One region of the Actinoplanes ianthinogenes genome, then DNA from elsewhere that is predicted to be linked to it. Evidence: riboswitches for the same ligand, from Rfam matches in the RefSeq annotation. Region 1 holds a riboswitch; each other region holds the start of a gene.
What was found. Region 1 has a riboswitch for cyclic di-AMP ahead of Aiant_RS22990 (coiled-coil domain-containing protein). Riboswitches for the same ligand answer to the same signal wherever they lie in the genome.
Positions count from the first base shown of each region.

Region 2: it holds a riboswitch for cyclic di-AMP, as region 1 does, so the genes downstream of both, Aiant_RS30155 (C40 family peptidase) here and Aiant_RS22990 (coiled-coil domain-containing protein) in region 1, are expected to answer to the same signal.
Region 3: it holds a riboswitch for cyclic di-AMP, as region 1 does, so the genes downstream of both, Aiant_RS35890 (C40 family peptidase) here and Aiant_RS22990 (coiled-coil domain-containing protein) in region 1, are expected to answer to the same signal.

Region 1 covers NZ_AP023356.1:5,094,008-5,101,423, reverse strand. The annotation lists gene Aiant_RS23005 (TetR/AcrR family transcriptional regulator) at 1-6, shown strand, start outside; gene Aiant_RS23000 (hypothetical protein) at 97-462, shown strand; gene Aiant_RS22995 (coiled-coil domain-containing protein) at 522-1,553, opposite strand; cyclic di-AMP (ydaO/yuaA leader) riboswitch at 1,559-1,695, opposite strand; cyclic di-AMP (ydaO/yuaA leader) riboswitch at 1,904-2,035, shown strand; gene Aiant_RS22990 (coiled-coil domain-containing protein) at 2,041-3,078, shown strand; gene Aiant_RS22985 (glycoside hydrolase family 65 protein) at 3,145-5,511, opposite strand; gene Aiant_RS22980 (beta-phosphoglucomutase family hydrolase) at 5,536-6,270, opposite strand; gene Aiant_RS22975 (ATP-binding protein) at 6,369-6,845, opposite strand; gene Aiant_RS22970 (ABC transporter ATP-binding protein) at 6,918-7,416, opposite strand, start outside.
Region 2 covers NZ_AP023356.1:6,615,037-6,622,452, reverse strand. The annotation lists gene Aiant_RS30175 (peptidoglycan D,D-transpeptidase FtsI family protein) at 1-833, opposite strand, end outside; gene ftsL (cell division protein FtsL) at 837-1,346, opposite strand; gene rsmH (16S rRNA (cytosine(1402)-N(4))-methyltransferase RsmH) at 1,553-2,677, opposite strand; gene mraZ (division/cell wall cluster transcriptional repressor MraZ) at 2,911-3,342, opposite strand; gene Aiant_RS30155 (C40 family peptidase) at 4,017-4,847, opposite strand; cyclic di-AMP (ydaO/yuaA leader) riboswitch at 4,854-4,983, opposite strand; gene Aiant_RS30150 (Mur ligase family protein) at 5,453-6,673, shown strand; gene Aiant_RS30145 (type 1 glutamine amidotransferase) at 6,695-7,408, shown strand.
Region 3 covers NZ_AP023356.1:7,967,808-7,975,223, reverse strand. The annotation lists gene Aiant_RS35910 (tetratricopeptide repeat protein) at 1-681, opposite strand, end outside; gene Aiant_RS35905 (AAA family ATPase) at 794-2,122, opposite strand; gene Aiant_RS35900 (epoxide hydrolase family protein) at 2,327-3,400, opposite strand; gene Aiant_RS35895 (MarR family winged helix-turn-helix transcriptional regulator) at 3,454-3,885, shown strand; gene Aiant_RS35890 (C40 family peptidase) at 3,942-4,904, opposite strand; cyclic di-AMP (ydaO/yuaA leader) riboswitch at 4,920-5,055, opposite strand; gene Aiant_RS35885 (M56 family metallopeptidase) at 5,169-6,086, opposite strand; gene Aiant_RS35880 (BlaI/MecI/CopY family transcriptional regulator) at 6,083-6,433, opposite strand; gene Aiant_RS35875 (cytochrome ubiquinol oxidase subunit I) at 6,510-7,416, shown strand, end outside.

The DNA of each region.
Region 1 (7,416 bases):
AAATAACCGGGTCGCAACCCGCGGAGTTCTGCATCGGGCCGGTGTCAGGCCGAAGGGAGAAGTCGTTCCCGACACCCACCCTCCGGAGCCGGCCCGATGCATTCCTCGCACGCCCCTCGCGTCGACACCACCGTCCTGGACGCGGCCGCCATGCTGGCCATCGCCATGGGCCGCACGCCCGACGCCGGCCTCGGCTTGGCCCCGCAGCGGCCGGCCGTGGTGACCGGCGCCGCGGTGGTCGGCGCCTGGCGCAGCCAGGACGGCATGGTCCGGCTCCAGCTGCGCATCGATGGAACGTACGCGGGGCAGGTGGCCGGCCGCCGGAAGCGGCCGGCCGGCACCTATCGGATCGACGGCGCGTCGGTGGTGCTGCACGACGCCGTGTCCGGGCTCAAGACCCCGGTCACCGTCCTGCACGAGGGCGAGCTCGAGATGGCCGGGCACCGCCTGCTCCCCGCCTGAAATTCCCTTTTTCGGTACGGCCTGCGCGCGCCGGCCGTACCGAAAAGCGGGTTTGAGATTTACGTCACCGACAGGTGCACGTGGTTCGTGTGGTCGGTCGACGGCGTGCCGCCCGCCCCGCTGTACGACTTCCATCCACTGCTCGGCAGCCAGATCCGCTTGAACCAGATCACGTAGAGCACGCCCAGCGTGTCCGAGTTGTGGATGAAGTAGTTCGCCAGGTTGGTCCCGTAGGTCTTGCTGGCCCCGGTCGCCACCCCGCCGAACCCGTTCTTGTCGGCGGCGAAGTCGCAGGCCCGTCCCTTCGGATGCTCCCCGCTGTTCTGCGGCCGGTAGCAGGCGACGTACCGGGTGAAACCGGCCTTCTGCGCCTGCTTCATCGCGAACAGCAGGCGTGGGCTGATGCAGCCGTCCGTCGTCGGGTCCGGCACGCACTTGCCGTCCAGGTCGCCGGAGGGCTTGTCGGCGTCCGCGCTGCCGCCGCTGGAACCCGCGTCACCGGAGTCCCCGCCCTGGTTCGCGTCCTTGAGCGCCTGCTCGGCCTGCGCCTTGCGCTTGGCCATCACGTTGACCTGCTTCTGCTGGTCGACGATGGCCGCGTCGATGCCGGTCTTGGCCGTCTGGCGGTCGGTGCGGGTGTTCTTCAGGTCGGCGATCGCCTGGTTCTGCCGGGCCGCCACGGTGGTCAGCAGCTGGGCCCGGTCCAGGAAGCCGGCCGACGAGTCGGCGCCGAGCATCGCGCTGAGCGGGCCGAGCCGGCCCATCGTGTAAGCCTGCTGGGCGTACTTGTTGAGCGCGGCCTGCTGGGGGCCGAGGGCCGCGTCCAGCTTCTTCAGCTCGGCGGCGAGGCTGGTCTGCTGCTGCTTGGATTTCGCGAGCTTGGCCTTGGCGTCGACGTAGCCTTTCGAGGCCTCGTTGAGCTTGTCGAGCAGGGCTTTCGCGCCGCCCTCGCCGTCGTCGCCGGACTCGCCCGGCGCGGTCAGCGGACGCGGCGCGGCAGCCGCCGGGCCGGCGACACCGGCGATCCCGCATGCGGCGACCAGGAGCGCTAGAAAGGCCGCCCATCGTCGCCGCGCAGTCACATGCTGCACTGGCTGTTTCCTTCCGTCGGCCGCCGGCCGGGTTAGCTGACGGGCTCGGGATGAAGGAAGTCCCTACCGCGTGATGCGGATTCGCCCCGGAAGAAAGGTGGATCCCCGGCTCGCTCGTTATGCGATTAGGCGGCGGTCCCCGCGCGGGAACCGCGACGACCATACCCCAGCGGATCGACGAATCGACAGTTCTCGTACCCATTGCGACGGCCCGGTCACGAGTCGTGATGCGATTACGGAAAGTCGTTGTGCGGTAACAATTTTGGCCGTTTTCCGGACGCTGATGTACCGAGATATCTCAGGTAAACTGGCCGCCGGTCCTGCCAGGACGGCACCGCCCCCGAGTTGCCGGCAGGCCGCCGCCCAATCACCGAAAGGTGAGCCGGGGAACCAGGTAGTTGGGGTGAATCCGCTATATGCGGTAGGGATAGCTTCCGTCCCGAACCCGTCAGCTAACCCGGTCGGCGGTGACAAGGAAGGATTGTTGATGACCGCACGTCCCCGCCGGTGGCTGACGCTTGCCCTGGCGCCGTTGGTGGCTGCCGCCATATTCGTGGCACCGGTCACCCCGGCTCATGCCGCACCAGGCGGCAACCCGACGACCGCCGATGAAGGCGACGGCGACGGCGACCTCTCCGACCAGATCGAGGCGACGAACCGCCGGTACGTCAACGCGAAAGCCGCGGTGGCGAAGTCGAAGAAGACCCAGAAGGAGCTGGCCGCTCAGATCAAGACCGCGGAGGCCCGGCGTGATCAGCTGGTTCCCGAGGTCAACGCGATCGCCAAGCAGCAGTACCAGGTCGGCAACCTCAGCTCGCTGAGCTTCCTGCTCCGGGCGAACGACTCCACGGACTTCCTGGACAAGGCGGTCTCGCTGGAGGAGATCAACAAGCTGCACGACGAGAAACTGCACGAGCTGAACACCCTGCTCCAGGACATCACCGCGGACAAGACCCGGCTCGACGCCGAGGTCAAGAACGAGGAGCAGCAGCTCGGCGTCCAGCAGAAACTGCACGACTCGGCCGAGGACCAGCTCGAGCTGCTCGGCGGCGGCACCGGCATCAACAAGACCATCACCGCCGGCTTCGTCGACGCGACCTCGAAGACGGCCGCTCCGGCGCCGCGCAACTCCGACGGCGGCTTCTCGCCGGAGTCCTGCAACCAGAAGGACCCGACGACCGACGGCTGCATCACCAAGCGCACGCTGCACCTCTACAACGAGGTGAAGAAGGCCGGCTTCAACATGTTCGTCGGCTGCCACCGCAACGGTGGCCCGTTCGAGCACCCGAAAGGCCGGGCCTGCGACTGGTCCCTGCAGAAGAGCGGGTTCTCCTCGGCGACCGGCAACGCCAAGATGATGCGGTACGGCAACGACCTCACCGCGTTCCTGGTGCGCAACGCCGACCGGCTCGGGATCTATTACGTGATCTGGTACAAGCAGATCTGGTTCCCCGCGACCAACAACTGGCACGCGTATCACGGTCCGAGTGACCACACCGACCACGTGCACGTGTCGCTGCTGTAATCGGGCTCTCGTACCGAAAAGCCCCCGCTTCCCTCCTCGGGAAACGGGGGCTTTCGCGTCAGGACGTCAGTGCGGGGTCGCGCGCCGCACCGGAGCCCGCCCGGCCGGCTGCGACGGCGACGGGCCGACCGGCCCGGCCGACGGGATCGCCATGGTCACCGGGCGCACCTGGGTGACCTCGATCTCCTTGCCGTGGTGCAGCAGCGTGAGCCGGGCCGACCCGCCGCCGTTGCGCAGCGAGTAGGTCACCTCGTCGGCGGTGACGTTGACCCGCAGCCGCAGACCCCGCCAGAGCAGCGAGAAGTCCAGGTTGTTGATCCGGCTGGGCAGCCGCGGCGCGAACGACAGCTGGCCGTTGAAGTCACGCATCCCGCCGAGGCCGGCGACCAGCGCGATCCACGAGCCGGCCAGCGACGCCACGTGCACGCCGTCGCGCGCGTTCTGGTGCAGGTCGTGCAGGTCCATCAGGGCGGCCTCGCCCAGGTAGTCGTGGGCCAGCTCCAGGTGACCGGTCTCGGCCGCCATCACCGCCTGGATGCAGGCCGACAGCGAGGAGTCCCGGACCGTACGCGCGTCGTAGTACGCGAAGTTGCGGGTCTTCTCCTCCGGGGTGAACGCGTCACCGCGGATGTACATCGCCATCACCAGGTCGGCCTGCTTGACCACCTGCTTGCGATACAGGTCGAAGTACGGGTAGTTGAGCAGCAGCGGGTAGCCCTCCGGCGGAGTGTTCTCGAAGTCCCACTCCTGCAACCGGGTGAAGCCCTCGCACTGCTGGTGCACCCCGAGCTCCTTGTCGTACGGGATGTGCACGGCCGCCGCCGCGTCCCGCCAGGAGGCCGCCTCCTCGTCGTCCACCCCGAAGCGCCGCGCCAGGTCCGGGTGCCGCTTGCACGCCTCCACCGCGGTCATCAGGTTCTGCTGCGCCATCAGGTTGGTGTAGATGTTGTCGTTCACCACCGCGGTGTACTCGTCCGGCCCGGTGACGCCGTCGATGTGGAACCGGCCGTGCCGGTCGTGGTGGCCCAGCGAGCGCCACAGCCGGGCGGTCTCCACCAGCAGCTCCAGGCCGACCTCACGCTCGAAGTCGTAGTCCCCGGTGGCCTGCACGTAACGGCGGACCGCGTCGGCGATGTCCGCGGCGATGTGGAAGCCCGCGGTGCCGGCCGGCCAGTACCCGGAGCACTCCTGCCCGCGGATGGTCCGCCACGGGAAGGCGGCGCCCTGCAGGCCCAGCGTCTGCGCCCGCTCCCGGGCCAGGTCCAGCGTCGAGTGCCGCCAGCGCAGCACGTCGGCCGCGGCCGAGGGCTGGGTGTAGGTGAGCGCCGGCAGCACGAACGTCTCGGAGTCCCAGAAGGTGTGCCCGTCGTAGCCGGGGCCGGTCAGGCCCTTGGAGCCGATCGGGCGCTGCTCCGCCCGGGCACCGGCCTGGAGAGTGTGGAAGAGGCCGAAGCGGACCGCCTGCTGCACCTCCGGGTCGCCCTCGACGCGGACGTCGGAGTGGTCCCAGAAGGCGTCCAGGTAGTCCTGCTGCTGCTGGACCAGACCCTCCCAGCCGTCCAGCCGGGCGCTGGCCAGCGCGGCGCCGACCTGGTCGCGCAGGGCGGGCAGCGAGCGCATCGAGGACCAGCCGTACGCGGCCAGCTTGACCACCCGCAGCTTCTGCCCCGGCTCCAGCCGGCAGGCCACCGTGGTGCGCAGCCAGTCGGCGTGCCCCTCGGTGGTGATCGCGTGCCGGCCCGGCGTCTCCACCAGGTGCTCCATGGCCGCGGCCATCCGCAGGTCACTGGCCTTGGTCCGGTGCACCAGCAGGCCGCCGGAGCGCTGCTCCAGCATCTCCTCGGCCTGCAGCGGGTGGTCCAGCACGGCGGCCACCCGGGGGTCCTTGCTCATCGGCGGCAACTGCTCGTTCGCCACCAGCTCGGACTGGAGGATCAGCCGGGTCGACTCGTCGAGCGGCTCCACCTCGTAGAGGAAGGCGACCACCGCGCGCTGGGTGAAGGAGACCAGGCGTACGGTCCGGACCCGGACACCCTTGCCGGACGGGGAGACCCACTCCACGGTCCGCTCCAGGGTGCCGGCGCGCAGGTCGAGGCAGCGCTCGTGGGAGCGGAGCTCGCCGTACCGCACGTCGAACGGCTCGTCGTCGACCAGCAGCCGCATCAGCTTGGCGTTGGTCACGTTGACCATGGTCTGGCCGGACTCCGGGAAACCGTAACCGCCCTCGGCGTGCGGCAGCGGCCGCAGCTCGTAGAACGAGTTCAGGTACGTGCCGGGCAGGCCGTGCGGCTCGCCCTCGTCCAGGTTTCCGCGTATCCCGATGTGGCCGTTCGAGAGTGCGAAAACGGACTCGGACTGGGCCAGCAGGTCCAGGTCGAGCCGGGTCTCCCGGATGTGCCAGGGGTCGACGGGGTAGGCCCGTTCACGGATCACGGTCGTGCCTCTTCTTGGAGTGAATTAGAGAAGTTCGGAAAGGTCGGTGACCACGACGTCGGCACCGTTCTCGCGCAGCGCGTCGGCCTGGCCGACCCGATCCACGCCGATCACCAGGCCGAAGCCGCCGGCCCGGCCCGCGGCCACGCCGGCCTGGGCGTCCTCGAAGACCGCGCAGTTCTCCGGGGAGAGGCCGAGGAGTTTGGCGCCGTACAGGAACGTGTCCGGCGCCGGTTTGCCGGGCAGGCTCAGCTCCCGGGCGACGACCCCGTCCACGCGGGCCTCCAGGAGGTCGGCGATGCCGGCCGCCTCGAGCACGTCCTTGCAGTTGGCACTCGCGGACACGACCGCGCGGCGCAGGCCGGCGGCCTTGGCGGCCTTCAGGTACTCCACCGAGCCGGGGTAGACCTGGACCGCGCCCTCCTTGATCTTCTGGAGCACGAGCACGTTCTTACGGTTGCCGATGCCGTTGACGGTCTCCTGGTCGGGACCGTCGTCCGGCGAGCCCTCGGGCAGGGTGATGCCCCGCGAGGCGAGGAAGGTGCGGACGCCGTCGGCACGCTGCCGACCGTCGACATATCGGTGATAGTCGGCGCCGGAATCGAACGGCACAAACTGTTGATCATGCCGCTGAGCCCACGATTCCAGGAACGTGTCGAACGTTTGTTTCCACGCGGCACTGTGCACAAGGGCGGTCTGCGTGAGCACCCCGTCAAGATCGAAAAGGCAAGCGGTTACCTGGGAAGGAAGTCCGAGCACGCGCCCAATGTAGTCGCACCCGCCTCAGGACGAGAGGCGAAGGGCGCCTTCACATTTCCTGTGTGTTTCATAAGCCGTTCAAGCTGCTGTTTCAGCTTTCAGCTCAACGTCGCAAGATCCATACGCAATCCGATAGAGGTACCGATCGGTCCGGTCGCGGTGGTCACCTCGTCGCACAGCTGGTGTGCCAGCCACAGACCACGGCCACCGATCTCCTCCGTACCGGGGAGGAGATGGCCGTCCCGATAGCCGTCCGGGATGCCCGGACCGGAGTCGGTGACCACGCACCACACCGACCCGGACTCCAGCCGCAGCACGATCCGGCCGCTGCCGCCGGCGTGCAGCACCACGTTCGTGATCACCTCGTTGATGGCGAGCACGTAGCCGGAGAGGCGGTCACCGGTGATCCCGGCCGCGGGCAGCAGCCGGGAGATCTCGTGGCGCAGCAGGGTGATGTCAGCGTGCCCGAAAGCGCGGTCCAGCAGGACCGGGGAGGACGCCGGTGCGGGGACGGCGTCGATCCTCGGCTCCCCGCCGGGAGCCGAGCGCACGGTCTGCCCGATCCTGTCCTCCACCGTCGTGCAGCCTACGCGCTGTGTCCGTCCGGTGGCAGGAGGCATCCACGATCCCGCCCGGAAGTGGCGTGCTCAGCGCCACCCCACATCGATCCGGTCCCCCCGCTCGTCGAAGAAGTGCACCGCGTCCATCTGCACCGCCACGGTGAGCGGATGCCCTGGGGTGACCGCGGGGTAGGGCGCCAGGCGTACCGACAGCTCGGCCGCCTTGCGGTGGTGCCGTCCCGGGTCGAGCACGCTGACCGGGCCGCGCTGCTGCTCCTCCTGCGCGGTGACCGAGTTCGACTTGGTGAGCCGCTGGAGCGCGCCGCCGAGCCGCCGCAGGGTGCCGCCCGAGGACTGCTCGCGCGCCGTGCCGCCGACCTCGTCGACCACGATCGCGGTGGCGCCGATGTCCAGGTAGGCCAGCGACTCGTGGCCGTGGTGCTCCAGGTACCGGATCCGCCCGTGCAGGACCGTCCCGGGCGTGTCGGGGGTGACCGGGGTGAGCGCCTCGGCCCGCAGACCGACCACGATCCGCTCGCCGTGGTACCGCGCCACCGCCCGCGATCGCGGGTCGGACCAGGCCAGG
Region 2 (7,416 bases), 1.5 Mb from region 1:
GGCAGCTCGACCGTGCTGAGCCGCTTGTTGCGCAGCTTGACCAGGCTCTCCACCTCGGCCGGCGAGGTGCCCACCTGGAGCACCACCAGCCGCACGCCGATCATGACGAACAGCGAGAGTGCGAGCACCGTGCCGAGCCGCAGCCGGCGGGTGCTGTTGGCCAGCTTCGGCGGCTCGGCCGGCACCGGGCGCGGGCGGCGGGCCGGTTCCCGGCCGGGACCACGACCGGTCCGATCGGTCACGGTCCGCCGTGCCGCGGGTTCCTGCTTTCCGGTACGCCGTGAGCTCGCTCGCGGGGGTTCCGGGGCGCGGCGTACCCGGGGGACGTCGCGGTCCCCGGCCCGGCGCTCCCGTTTCTCGCGCGCCTCCCGTGCCTCGCGCGCCTCCCGCTCCCGGCCCTTGCCGGTGGCCTCCCGCGCCTCCCGGCCCCGGCTCGTGCCCTCCCGCGGCTCCCGGGCCCGTTTCGTGCCCTCCCGCGGCTCGCGAGCCCGGCCCGTGCCCTCCCGCGGCTCGCGCTCCGGGCGGCCCCGCTCGTCGGCCGGCGGCTCACCCGTGCGGGCGCCGCGCTGCCGGGCCCGCGGAGTCCCCTCGCCGCCCTCGACCACCTGCAACGCCGGGCGGAACGGGTCGGTGGTGCGGCCGGTCCGCGGGGTGCGCCCCCGCTCGGCCACGGTGCGCCCGCGCGGCGTGTACGCCCGCGCCTCACCGATGCTGGAGCGCCCGCGCCGTTCGGGGCGCTCCGGCTCCTCGGGTCCCTCCGGAGGGACGGCTCGGGACGCAGCGCGCCGGGGCGGAGTGCCCCGGCGCGGTGTCTCGTCGTCTCGCGGCGACACGGCCTACTGCCCCGTTCCGTTCTGACCGCCGGCGCCCTGCCCGGTGTTCCCCTGGCCGGTCTTGCCCTGGTCGGTGTTCCCGTCGCCCTTGGCCGGCTGCGCGGTCACCGAGACCGGGCCCTCACCCGGCGTCGGCGGCCGGATGATCTTGCCGTCGGGCAGCCGGATCATCGCCGGGTTGTCCGCCCGGACCAGGCCCAGCCGGCGCGCGGCGGCCTCCAGGTTGCCCGGGCTGGACAGCTGGATCAGCTGCTGGTTCAGCTCCTGCTGCTCCTCGTCCAGGGCGGTCTGCTGGTCACGCAGCGCGTCCAGCTTGAACGACTGCTCCATGGTCTTGGTGTTGATCAGCAGGATGCCGACCACACCGATCAGGACCAGCACGATCACGCCGGCCGCGAAGGTCGGCCGCGGCGCGCGGATCGGCAGCGGCGGCGCGACCCGCAGGCGCGGCGACGCCGGCGCGGTCGTCGCGGCGGTGTCCAGCCGCTTGGCCGCGGTGCCCTCGATGCTCACCTCGACCTCACCCCCGGCCCGCGGCCCGGGCCGGTCACCGCGGTCGTCCCGCCCGATCCCGGACCGGCGCGTGTCGGACCGGCGCGCCCCCCGGACGCCGGCCCCCTCAGTCCTGGCATCGCGGCTCGCCCCGCGCCCACGCTCCCCAGCGGTGGAGCGCGGTTGCGCCGCACGGCCCCCCGACCGCGGCGCGTTGGTTCGCTCGCTCATGCTTCCCCCTCCCCCTCGTCGTCCGCCTCGGAGCGTTTCCGCCCCTGTCCCCCGTGCGTTTCACTACGGTGTTGCGTCGGTTCTCCGCCGCGGACCGACGTAGTCATGCGGGGCCGTTCGCGGCCGGCCCTCGGTCCCTGGTTCGCCCTGCTCTCGTTCTCGTCCAGCCGCTCCACCGCGCGCAGCTTCACCGAAGCCGCCCGCGGGTTCGCCGCCACCTCCGCCTCGCTGGGCAGCTCCGACCCTCGGGTCAGCAGCCGCAGCGTGGGACCGGTGCCGGGCAGCTCGACCGGCAGGTCGATCGGCCCGGTGCTGCGCGCCCTCGCGGTGACGGCGCGCTTGACGATCTTGTCCTCCAACGATTGATAACTCATCACCACAAGTCGCCCGCCGGGCGACAACGCGTCCAAAGCCGCCGGAACAGCGGATTCGAGCACTTCGAGCTCGCCGTTCACCTCAATGCGTAGTGCCTGGAACGACCTTTTCGCGGGATTTCCACCCGTTCGCCGCGCGGCGGCCGGAATAGCGTCTTTGATCAGCTCGGCCAGCCGCGCGGTCGAGACGATGCGTTCTCTCGCCCGTTCCCGGACGATCGACGAGACGATCCGTGGAGCGAATTTCTCCTCGCCGTACTGCCGGAGAATGCGCACCAGCTCGCCGGGCTCGTACGTGTTGACGACCTCTTCCGCGGTGATCCCCCGGGACTGGTCCATCCGCATGTCCAGCGGGGCGTCCTGCGCGTACGCGAAACCCCGGTCCGCCTCGTCCAGCTGCAACGAGGAGACACCCAGATCGAACAGCCCGCTGTCGATCCCCGGTAGGTCCAGCTCGGTGAGCACCCGGGGCAGCTCGTGGTAGACCGCGTGCACCAGGTGCGTCCGCTCGGCGAACCGGGCCAGACGGTGCCGCGAGTGGGCGAGCGCCTCGGTGTCCCGGTCGAGACCGATCAGGGTGACGTCCGGGAACCGCTCCAGCACCGCCTCGGCGTGCCCGCCGAGGCCCAGCGTGAAGTCGACGTGCACCGCGCCGGGCCGGGCCAGGGCCGGACCGAGCAGCTCGAGGCAGCGTTCCAGCAGCACCGGAACGTGCGCACCGCGCGGCTCCCCCATGTCGACCCCCATTGCCCCACCTGATCGCGTTACACCCGGTTGTTACCTGTTGCTGCCATGCCGGCCCGGCCGCCATCCGTACCGCCAGATCCCCATCCGCTCTGCCCGCGCCGGTATGACCGGGCCCGGACACGCGCCTGGCGCCGGGGAAGAGGCGCCAGGAGCGGGAGCGGCTGGAGATCTCGCAGTACGGCAAGCAGTGGCGGTCGGGCCGGAAGTCCCAGCGGCCCACCGAGTGCCACGCCTTACAGTCCGCCGGGCAGCACCCCCTCCTCGATGTCGGCGAACTCTTCCTCGCTCGCCGAGAGGTAGTCGTCCCAGGACTGCTTGTCCCAGATCTCGACCCGGGTGCTGGCCCCGATCACCACGAGATCCCGGCCGAGACTCGCGTACTCCCGCAGGTGTGCGGGGATGGTGACCCGGCCCTGTTTGTCAGGCACCTCGTCGTGGGCGCTGGCGAAGAACACCCGGCTGTAAGCCCGGGCGGCCTTGTTGGTCACCGGCGCCTCGCGCAGCTGGCCCGCGATGCGCTGGAACTCCGGCATCGGGAACACGTAAAGACAGCGCTCCTGCCCCTTCGTGATCACGACACCTCCCGCCAGCTCATCTCGGAACTTCGCCGGGAGGATCAGCCGGCCCTTCTCGTCCAGCCGAGGGGTGTGCGTGCCGAGAAACATCGGCCCCCACCCCTTTGCCGGGACGGCCGCTCCTTCGCGGAGGGAGTGGACCGTCTGTCAACTCGGGCCGGCAGGCTCTCGGTGTCGTCCGCTCAGTCCTGCCACTGCGCCCCACTCTACTCCACTTCCCTCCACCTGCAACCCGAAAGCGATCGCTCACGAGCCGTTTTCGCGGACGTAATCCCAGTTCACAGGCGGTGGCGCGGAGTGGAGGGCGAGACCATGATCCACCAGGTCCGGTTTCCGACATCCGGCGCAGGAGGGTCGATAACTCCGCCCGAAAAGCACTGTTCAGCCGCTTGGGGAGGGTTGTGGAGTGCGGCGGGGAGAGAAGTGGAGGACCCCGGTGGAGGAGAGTGGAGGACCCCGGTGGAGGAGAGTGGAGGCTCCCGCCGGGACTTGTGGAGGGTCGCCCGCGCCGAAAGTGGAGGGTCCGGCGGCGCCCATGTGGACGGATCCCGCCGGTGAGGGGTGGAGAGCCGGCCCGGGCCGTGGCGCTGCGGTCGTACCGGAAACCGGTCAGCGATCAGAAGGCGGGGCGCGGACCGCGACCGGCCGCCCGTGCCGCACCGGGAACGCCAGTGGGGCGCGACCCGAACCGGGTCGCGCCCCACTGGCGGTGTTTCCTTACTTACTAGGGCGCTGGCGACTCACGGAGGCGCCGGCGCCCGGCATCAGGCGACGAGACGCCGCACGACGTAGTTACTGCCGTAGATCTTGTGCTTCCCGACACGCGCGCCGGTGTGCGGCGAGTCGTACATGTAGCCGCCGCCCGCGTAGATGCCCGCGTGGTAGCCGTACGACCCGGAGCGGAAGACGATCAGGTCGCCGACCCGCTTGTGCGACTTGCTGACCGCCTTGCCGTACTTCTGCTGCGAGTTCGCCTTGTGCGGCAGGTTCTTGCCGGCCGCCTTCTTGTACACGTACTTGGTGAACCCGGAGCAGTCGAACCGCTTGGGCCCGGCGGCGCCGAACAGGTAGAGCGCGCCCTTGTGCTTCTTCGCCTCGGCGAGGATCTTGGCGCCGCTCGACTTGACCGAGATCTTGACCTTGGTGGAGGCGGCCTGGTTGTAGCCGCTGCCGGTGAAGAGCGTGCGGACGTAGACGCCGGAACCGACGCCCTTGGAGGTCGGACGGGCCGCCAGGGTGACCGCACCGCTCTTCACGGTCTCGGTGTCCCAGGTGACCCACTTGTTGGTCCGCCAGGCCTGAAGCCGGACCGTGCCCTTGGCGACCTTGCCGGTGCGCGGGTCGATGACCTTGGCGGTGACCTTGAGAGTGGAGCCCCAGGCGAGGCTCCGGGTGTTGACCGAGGCGGTCAACTTGGGCGTGACCTTCGCCGCAGCGGCCGCCGTGCCGGCGGTCGTGCTCGCGGCCTGCGTGGTGGACGCGACCGCGGGGGAAGCTCCGATGAGCTGGCCGGCGCAGAGGCAGAGGCCCAGGGACAGTGCGACGGTACCGGCGCCGGACATGCGGCGGCCCCGGCTCGAACTGTGTTCGTGCACGGTTGAGAGATCCCTCCGGCACGCCTGCGAGGTTAGCTGTCGGGTTCGGGCGGGAAGGCTTGCCCGGCCACCGTGGTGGCTTCACCCCAAGGTCCGACCGATGGCGCCGCCGTGGGGCGTGCGGCGCCGGCGCGGACCGGTAAATGGGTCCCCCGTCCCTGCCCCCTGATGCCTTGTCAGCTGTTCTGGTGCTTGGGCGTTCGCGTCGACCGGCCCGGGGCAGGGCTCGGCGTGAACCGGATCGTCGCGACCGGCGAGCGGTTGCTGCCGGCGAATCTTTGGTACCTGAATTCGCCCATGATCGTCAGGTGCGATTCAGTCACACACCGTGTTTGGCATGACGGACGCTGTCCCATTTGTTCGCTCCGCAAGACAAATGTCATCACCGATTGCATTCATCCGACTACATTCCGTCGAAATAGGGAAGTGAACCAGAACACACAATTTCTCGGGTGGTAACCCATTAGGAACCCCGAAACGTCAGGGCACCGGCGCAAACGTGGTAATCCGATGGGAGGAGGGCCACAGCAACGGTGGTGGGTGCCTTCCGGCAACGCGACGTAACCCCGGGGTCCGGTACCCTCGCTGGCGTGACGGACGGGAAGATGCCCCTGCGGGCCATAGTCGCGACCACCGCGTCGAAGACCGCGGCCGCGCTCTCCAGGGCCGCGGGACGCGGCGACGGTTCGGTGATCGGCGGCTGGATCGGCCTCAAGATCGATCCGGACCTGCTGGCCCACCTGTCGTCCGGGCGCGCCGTCGCCCTGGTGTCCGGCACCAACGGCAAGACCACCACCACCCGGCTCACCGCGGCCGCGGTCGGCGTGCTCGGCCGGGTCGCCACCAACGGCTACGGGGCGAACATGCCCACCGGCCACACCTCGGCCCTGGCGAAAGAGGGACACACCCCGTTCGCCGTGCTGGAGGTCGACGAGCACTACCTGGCCCAGGTGATCGACTCCACCCGGCCCAAGGTGGTGGCCCTGCTCAACCTCTCCCGCGACCAGCTCGACCGGGCGAAGGAGGTGGCGATGATGGCGCAGCTGTGGAAGACCGCGCTGGCCGGCCACCCCGAGATCCGGGTGGTGGCCAACGCGGACGACCCGATGGTGGTCTGGGCAGCCGTCAGCAGCCCGCAGACCACGTGGTTCAGCGCCGGTCAGCGCTGGCACGACGACTCGTTCGTCTGCCCGGAGAGCGGCCACCCGATCGAGCGGGCGAACGGTGACTGGTGGTGCACCGGCTGCCCGCTGCGCCGGCCGACCCCGCAGTGGGTGGTCGAGGAGGACGGCGTCATCGACCCGCGCGGCGACTGGCACCTGGTCAAGCTCCAGCTCCCCGGCAAGGTCAACCTGGGTAACGCGGCCACCGCCCTCGCGGTCGCCGGTGAGTTCGGGGTCCGCCCGATCGAGGCCCTCCCGCGACTCTCCCGGGTGACCTCCATCGCGGGGCGGTACGCGCAGGTCGACCGGGACGGCCGCAACATCCGGCTGCTGCTCGCCAAGAACCCGGCGAGCTGGCTGGAGGCGTTCGACATGGCCGACCAGGCGCCGACGCTGCTCTCGATCAACGCGCGGGACCCCGACGGGCTGGACACCTCGTGGCTGTGGGACGTCGACTTCGCCCCGCTGCGCGACCGGCGCGTGCTGATCACCGGCGACCGGGCGTTCGACCTGGCCGTCCGGCTGGAAGTGAACCGGGTGCCGTTCCAGCACGTAAACACCTTCGACGAGGCGCTGGCCGCGGTCCCGCCCGGCCGCCTCGAGGTGATCGCCAACTACACGGCGTTCCAGGACATCCGCGCGGTGCTCGACCGTGTCAATTAACACCAAGACCGAGGTCAAGGCATGAACGACAGCACCTTGCGGATCGTCTGGATCTACCCGGATCTGCTCTCCACCTACGGCGACCGGGGCAACCTGCTGATCCTGGCGCACCGGGCGGCCGCCCGCGGCATCCCGGTGGAGACCTACGAGGTCCGCTCCGACATGCAGATGCCCACCACCGCCGACATCTACCTGATCGGCGGCGGCGAGGACGGCCCGCAGTCGCTCGCCTCGCAGCGGCTGATCACCGACGGCGGCCTGCACCGCGCGGTGAACCAGGGCGCCTCGGTCCTGGCCATCTGCGCGGGTTACCAACTGTTCGGTCATTCGTTCTTCGCCAAGGGGACGAAATGTGCCGGGCTCGGTCTGCTCGACATCACCTCGGACCGGGGTGAGACCCGGGCGGTCGGCGAGCTCCGCGGGGACATCGACCCGCGGCTCGGGCTTCCCCCGCTGACCGGTTTTGAGAACCATGGCGGCCGCACTCACCTGGGCCAGCACGCCGCGCCGCTGGCCCGGGTGACCGGTGGCATCGGCAACGACGGGCACACCGAGGGCGCCTGGGCCGGCAAGATCATCGGGACGTACTCGCACGGGCCGGCGCTCGCTCGCAACCCAGCGATAGCCGATCTGCTACTGCGTTGGGCGACCGGCGCGGATAGGCTTGCGCCCCTTGACGACACCTGGCCGGAGCGGCTGAGGGGCGAGCGGTTCGCCGCCACGGCCCCGGCCTGAGTGCCTCG
Region 3 (7,416 bases), 2.9 Mb from region 1:
GATCCCGGCCGCCACTCCGCGCCGCAGCCCGGCCAGCACGCCGACGATCGGCCAGGCCAGGGCCTCGCCGCCGAGCCGGGCCGGATGATCGGCGGCCAGTTCCCGGAGGCCGCGCATGGCGGCGCCGACGTGCAGGCGTTCCGCGTCGAGCAGCGCGATCAGCCAGCGCCCGGCGGGGCTCTCCGGATCCTCGGCCAGGGCCGCCCGGGTGGCTCGGGTGGCGGCCCGGCGGCGGCCCGCGACCCGCTCCACCTCGGCGAGCGTGAGCAGGCTCGGCACCGACCGCGGATCGAAGGCGACCGCGGTCCGGGCCGCAAGGCGGGCCCGCGCGAAATCCCGCGCCGCGGCGTGGGCGCGGGCCAGCACGCGGTGCATCTCCGGTTCGCCGGGACGCAACCGCGCCGCTTCGCTCGCGGCCGCGACGGCTTCTTCGGTACGCGTGAGCACGATCAGATTCTCCGCACGTTCCGCATGAGCCCCCGCCCCAGCGGGTCCCGCCGCGATCGCGGCGTCCGCGGCGGCGAGCGCGTCGTCGTGCCTCCCGGCCAGCCGGAGCACCGAGGCGAGCAGCGTGAGCAGTTCAGGGTCACCGGGGCGGTCCAGCAAGGCGCGGCGCACCTCGGTCTCGGCCTGGTCGAACCGGCCCAGCCCGGCGAAGATCCGCGCCCGCGCCTCAGTCACCCGACGCCCACCGTCGCCGCGTCACCTGATGGCTCCCCCACCGGCCGTGGGCCGGCGAACAGGCACCCCGGGGCGTCCGGAGCCGAGGTGCGAGCGGGGCCGCGGTCATGGCTCAGCGGGACTTGCGTTTCTTGAGGTAGGCGGCCAAATCGTCGTATTCGCCGCTCTGGTTGGCGAACATCGCCACGTTGCGGGCGGTGGTGAACCAGGCGTCGGTGGAGGGACGGATCTCCGCGGCGGCGGCCAGCATGTCGGCCTGGTTGATCATGCGGATCTCACCGGTGGCGATCGCGTCACGCATCGCGAACTCGGCGGCCGTCTCGCACAGGTGGGCCAGGTCGGCGCCGGAGAAGTTCTCGGTGGCCGCGGCGACCGCCGCCAGGTCGACGCCGGCGACCGGGCGATCGCGCAGGTGGAACTCGATGATCGCGGCCCGCGCCGGGCCGTCCGGGGGCAGCACCAGCACGGTACGGTCGAGCCGCCCCGGCCGGCGCAGCGCGGCGTCCACGTCCCACGGCGCGTTCGTCGCGGCCAGCACGAACACACCCTCGTTGCCGCCCTGCACGCCGTCCAGCTCGGTGAGCAGCTGGTTCACCACGGTACGCATCGCCGACGAGTGCAGCTGGCTGCGCTTGTGCCCGAGCGCGTCGATCTCGTCGAGGAACAGGACGCACGGGGCGTGCCCGCGAGCCGACTCGAACAGGTCGTGCAGGTTGCACTCGGAGCTGCCCACCCACATCTGCAGCACGTCAGTGATCGACAAAGAAATGAACGCCGCACCCATCTCGCCCGCGACCGCCCGGGCCAGAAACGTCTTGCCGCAGCCGGGCGGGCCGTAGAGCAGCAGACCGCCGCGCAGGCTCTTGCCGAACAGGCTGCGCAGTTTCGGGTTGCGCAGCGGGCCGAGGAAGGAGACCTCGAGACGCTTCTTGACCTCGGCCATGCCGCCGACGTCGGCGAGGGTGACGGTGGAGCGCTCGACGTCGAAGGCCCGGTCGCCGTGCCCGGTCACCGGCTCCGGCTCGTCACCGGACCGGGCGAACCGCGGCGGGACCACGTCCCCGAACTGCTGCTCCATCGCTGCCCAGTCGACCCCGGCCGGCGCCCCCGATGCCGGCGGCTCCGCGGCCGACCTTTCCGATGCCGGCGGCTCGGCGGCCGGCGTCTCCGCTGACGCCGGAGTCGAAGGTGCCACGGCATCCGGGGCTGGAAGGGAGGCGGCAGACGGCGGCGCAGCGGCCGGGCCGGCCAGCGCGGACGTCATCAGGGTCCGGGCCGTCGCATTCCCCGGCTCCCGGCTGAGCACCTGAGCGGCGTGCTCGATCGCCTCGGCCCCGCGCCCGGCCGCAACCAGCAGCTCGGCCAGGTGCAGCCGCAGCGGCAGATCGTCGGGGCGACCCTGCACCGCCGCGATGAGGCTCTCGATCAACGCGTCGCTCATGGAACGCGATTATGCCCGCGTCCGCCCCACCCACCACCTCCGGCCGGTGCTCAGAAGCATCTCCGCCGGCTCAACGGCAAGTCGTCCACACCAGCGCGCTGTCCACAGCCCGCCCCCGCACGATCTCGCCTCCGCATCACACTGTCTTCGGGGAGGCCCCCCTGGGCGGGCGGGGACCGGGACGTGGCCGGATCGACACCGTGATCAGCGATTGTCGAGGCTGCGGAAGAACGCCGTGACGTCCTCGGCGAACAGCTCCGGCACCTCCAGCGCGGCGAAGTGCCCACCTCGCGGGAACTCCGTCCAGTGCCGCACGTCGTACCGCTGCTCGACCAGCGGCCGGACCGACTGCGTGAGGTCGCCCGGCAGGACCGCGACACCGAGCGGCGCCGCGCAGGTCACCGGCACGTTCACCGCGCTCTCCTTGATCAGCCGGGCGGACGACGCGGCGGTCCGGTGGAACCAGTGGTGGGCCACGTCGGCCAGGATCCGATCGTCCGGCACCGGGGTGGCCGGGTCGGACCACCGGTCGAACTTGTCCGCCCAGAACGCCAGCAGCCCGGTCGGCGAGTCGTTCAGCGCATAGGCCGGGGTCTGCGGGCCGGCGGCGAACAGCAGCTGGTGCGGGTGCCGATTTTTCGCCAGCTCCATGGTCTTGGCGAGCCGCGCCTGGTCGGCGGCGCTCAGACCCTCCGGCGAGCCGGGCGTGGGCAGGTAGTTGACGTGCACGCCGACCACGTTGTCCGGCGCGGCGGCGGCCAGGTGCCGGGAGACGCCGGAGCCCCAGTCGCCGCCCTGCGCGCCGTAGCGCCGGTAGCCCAGCCGGCTCATCAGCTCGGCCCAGGCCTCGGCGACCCGCTGCTGGCTCCAGCCGCGCCGGGTGGTGGGCCCGGACAGGCCGAAGCCGGGGATGGCCGGGACGACCACGTGGAAGTGCTCGGCGAGCCGGTCGACGACGTCCAGGAACTCGACCGTGGAGCCGGGCCAGCCGTGGGTGAGCACGATCGGCAGGGCGTCCGGGTCGGCGTTGCGCAGGTGCATGAAGTAGACCCGGTCACCGCCGATCTCGGTGACGAACTGCGGGTACGCGTTGAGCTCGGCCTCGTGCGCCCGCCAGTCGAAGGTGAGCCACCGATCGGTGAGGGCGCGGACCCGGGCCAGGGGGATGCCGTAGTCGTCGCCGGCGCCGGGCAGCTCGTCGGGCCAGCGGGTGCGGGTGAGCCGGTCGGTCAGGTCGTCGAGCTCGGACTGCGGGAGGTGGACGCGGAATTCGTTCATGCGGCTAACGTTAGACAAACTAACGTTAGTTCGTCCAATGTTATGCTGGACACATGGATCAACTGCCGAGCTGGCTGCTCACCCAGGCCGCCGCGCACGCACACCGGCTGGTCGGCGACGGGTTCGCCGAGGTGGGCGCGCGGGGTTATCACTACCGGCTGCTGGAGTCGCTGATCGCGGACGGGCCGGCCAGCCAGGCGGCGCTCGGGCGGCGCACCGGCATCCACCTCAGCGACCTGGTCGGCGCGCTCAACGAGCTGGAGGAGGACGGATATGTGGCCCGCTCCCCCGACCCCGGCGACCGGCGGCGCAACGTCATCACGGTGACCGAGACCGGTCAGGAGCGGTCGCGGGACCTCGCGGAGCGGGCGGCGGCGATCCAGGACGAGTTACTGGCGCCCCTGAGCGCGGGAGAGCGCGAGCAACTGGCGGCGCTGTTGCGAAAGGTGCTGACCGGCGCTTCCCGCCGTACGCAAAGGGTCTGAAAAGCGAACCGCTCCCGGCGCGGGCCGGGAGCGGTTCGGATACCTGGACCGGAGGGTCAGCCCGCGGGCCGGCGATAGCCGGCGATCGGCCCGCGATCGATCGTCGCCATCCGCACGTGGTCGCCCGTGTGCGGCGCGTGCACCACCATGCCGCCACCGATGTAGATGGCCACGTGGTGCACGTCGGAGTAGTAGAAGACCAGGTCACCCGGCTTCAACTCGCTCCGGCTCACCGACTTCCCGGAACCCCACTGATCCTTCGTGTAGTGCTCGAGATGCACGCCGACGGCCGCCCACGCCGCTTTCGTCAGACCCGAGCAGTCGTAGCTGTTCGGGCCCTCGGAACCGAAGACGTAGGGCTTGCCGATCAGGTCGCAGGCCCGCTGCGCGGCCCGGCCACCCATGTCGTTGGTGTAGTCGACCGGGCACGGGCCGGTCTTGTACGGACCGTCGTCGGTGTCGCCGTACGCCTTGAGCCGCAGCTTCTGGAGGGAGGTGATCTCCTTCTCGATCGCCGACTTCTTGGTCTTGAGGTCGGTGTCCCGAGTGGCGATCTCGGTCGCCAGGGCGTCCAGTTTCTCCTTGTCAGCGGCGTACTTGTCGCGCAGCGTCACGACGCTGCTGATCGACTCCCGGCGGTTGGCGGCCAGCTGCTCGAGAAGCGAGAGCTTCTCGGTCAGATCGTTCGGCGAACCGCCCAGGATCGCGCCCATGGCGCTCGGCGGACCCTGCATGTAGGCGTCGGACGCGAGCCCGCGCACCTCCGCCAGCGCCACGTCGACCTGTTTCTGCAGCGGGGCGAGCGTCTTGTTCAGCTGCTTCTGCTGCTTCTGCAGCTTGAGCAGCTTCCCGTGGGTGTCGTTGTAGTCCTCGATCACCGGCTCGAGTTCGTTCCACTGCTTGTCGATCTGGTCCTCGACGCTGGACGGCGAGGGCGTGGCGTGGGCAACGACGGGTCCGGTGAGAACGAGTCCGGCGGCGGCAACCGCGGCGAGCAGGCCGCCTAGTACGCGCTTCACGTAGGTGCGTTGTCCTTTCTTCCACTCGGCCGCCGACCGGGTTAGCTGACGGGTTCGGGCGGGAAGCACGCCCGGCCACCGTTGCGATGGCTTCACCCCACACACCTGGGTCCCCGGCTCGCCGTCTCCGGCGATTAGGCGGTGGCTCGTCAGATCGGCCGGATGGACGATGGGGGGCTGCCGAACCGGGGACCACCGTACTCGGATCATGCAGGCAAATGAAGCTTGCCCGCGCGGCGAAACCGCCCGCACACCTTCCAATACTCAGAGTGAGCGAAATGGCCACGCGTCCAGGGCCTGCCCAAGCCAGGGCACCACCAGGATCACGGTAGGTAACACCAGGAGACCGGCGGCGGCGACCCCGGCGAGCACCGAGAGCGTCCTCGAGGTGGGCGCCGGACCGGTCAGCCGGTCGAGCCTGCGGGAGCGGGATTCACCCGCCGGGTCGGCCGGGGCCTCCTCCGCGAGGGGTACGGCGTCGGACAACCGGGCCAGCGCGGCGCGCAGTGGGGCCGCACCGACCCGGCGCCGGGCGGCGTCGTCGGACACCATCTCGAGCAGCAGGTGCACCGCGTCGAGCGGCGCCCGGGAGCGCAGCGGTCGCGGCACCGCCTGATAGAACGCGGTGAACGACTCCATCACCAGCTCGTGCCGGTGCCGCAGGTGCGCCTGCTCGTGTGCCAGCACGGCGTCCACCTGCGACCGGTCCAGAATCCGCAGCACCGCGTCGCTGAGCACCACCCGCGGCTCCCGGCCGGGCACGCAGTACGCCAGCGGCAGCGCCCCGTCGAGCACCCGCACCTCGGCGCCGCCCAGCTCCCGGTGCCGTTCGGCGCGGTCGAGCAGATCGGCGAGCATCCGGTGCCGCTCGCGCCGGGCGCGTGCCCGCGCCGAGACCTTGATCAGCGAGATCAGCAGCCGGATCACGATGGTGGCCGCCACCGCGAGGGAGAAGATCAGCGCCGCGACGGTCCACGGGTGGTCGGCGCCGGCCGCCCGGGTCAGCTCCTCCGGGGCGGCCAGCACCACCCCGAGGGCGCAGAGCACCGCGGTCAGGGTGAGGGCCTGCCAGAGCAGGACGGCGGCGACCGGCGCGCGGTCGGGCCAGCGGGCGCCGGCCAGGATGCCCGGGACGACCAGCGAGAGCGTCAGCCCGAGGGCTCCGAGGATGAGTGCGGTCACGTCTCTTTCGGTGTGGCGTCCAGGGCGGCTTGGATCGCGCCGGGGGGCAGCTGACCGAGGAAGTATGCCAGCGCGGCGTCCTGATCGGGGGAGGCGCTCAGGGCGTCCATCATGAGCGCCGCCGTCATCTCCTCGCGAGTCTGCGCGGCGGCGTACTTATAAGCTTTGTCCGCTTTTATTTGGACAACGAGCTCTTTTTTCGCGAGACGGTCCAGGACCGTCATGACGGTCGTATATGCCAAGTCGCGGTTTTGGCTGATTCTTTCGTGCACCTGCCGGACGGTCAGCGCCTCCGGAGCATCCCAGAGCTGCGTCATGACCTCGCGTTCGAGATCGCCTAGTGCCATGTGACCCATCCTACTAGAGCCGGTAGTACTACGTCTCGTAGTATCTACTACGAAGAGTCGTAGAGGGGGCTTCCCGATGGACGTGCTCGACCTGACCCGGCTGCAATTCGCCGTCGTGACGATCTATCACTACCTGTTCGTGCCGCTGTCGATCAGCCTGTCGGCGACTGCGGCGGGACTGCATCTGACCTGGTTGCGGACGGAGAATCGCAAGTATCAGGAGCTGACGAAATTCGTCGGCAAGCTGCTGATCGTCACGTTCGCGGTCGGCGTCGTCACCGGGCTCGTCCAGGAGTTCCAGTTCGGGCTCGGCTGGAGCGCGTTCGCCAAGTTCTACGGCGACGTGTTCGGGCCGACCCTCGCGATCGAGGGGATGCTCGCGTTCTTCCTGGAGGCGACCTTCCTGGCGCTCTGGTATTTCGGGTGGGAGCGGCTCCCCCGCAAGCTGCACGCCGCGACGATCGTGGTGGTCGCGGCCGGGACCCTGCTCTCCGCCTACATCATCCTGGCGGCCAACTCGTTCATGCAGAACCCGGTCGGCTACGAGCTGGACGCCACCACCGGGCGCGCCCACCTGACGAGCTTCTCCGCGCTGATGACCAACGAGGTGGTGCTCGCGGCGTTCCCGCACACCATGGCCGGGGCGGCCATGGCGGGCGGAGGCCTGCTGCTCGCCATCGGCGTGTGGCGGCTTGCGGCCGACACCGGTTTCCGTACGCTGGCCCGGCTCGGCGCCTGGCTGACGCTGATCGGCGGCGCGCTCACCGCGCTGACCGGCGACCACCTCGGCAAGGTGATGACGGCGGTGCAGCCGATGAAGATGGCGGCCGCGGAGGCGCTGTACTCGACGACCACCGGGGCGCCGTTCTCGGTCTTCGCGCTCGGGAAGCTCGGACACGAGAAGCCGTTCCTGACCATCGAGGTGCCGCGGCTGCTGTCCTTTCTGGGCACCGGATCCTTCGACGGGACCGTGCAGGGGATCG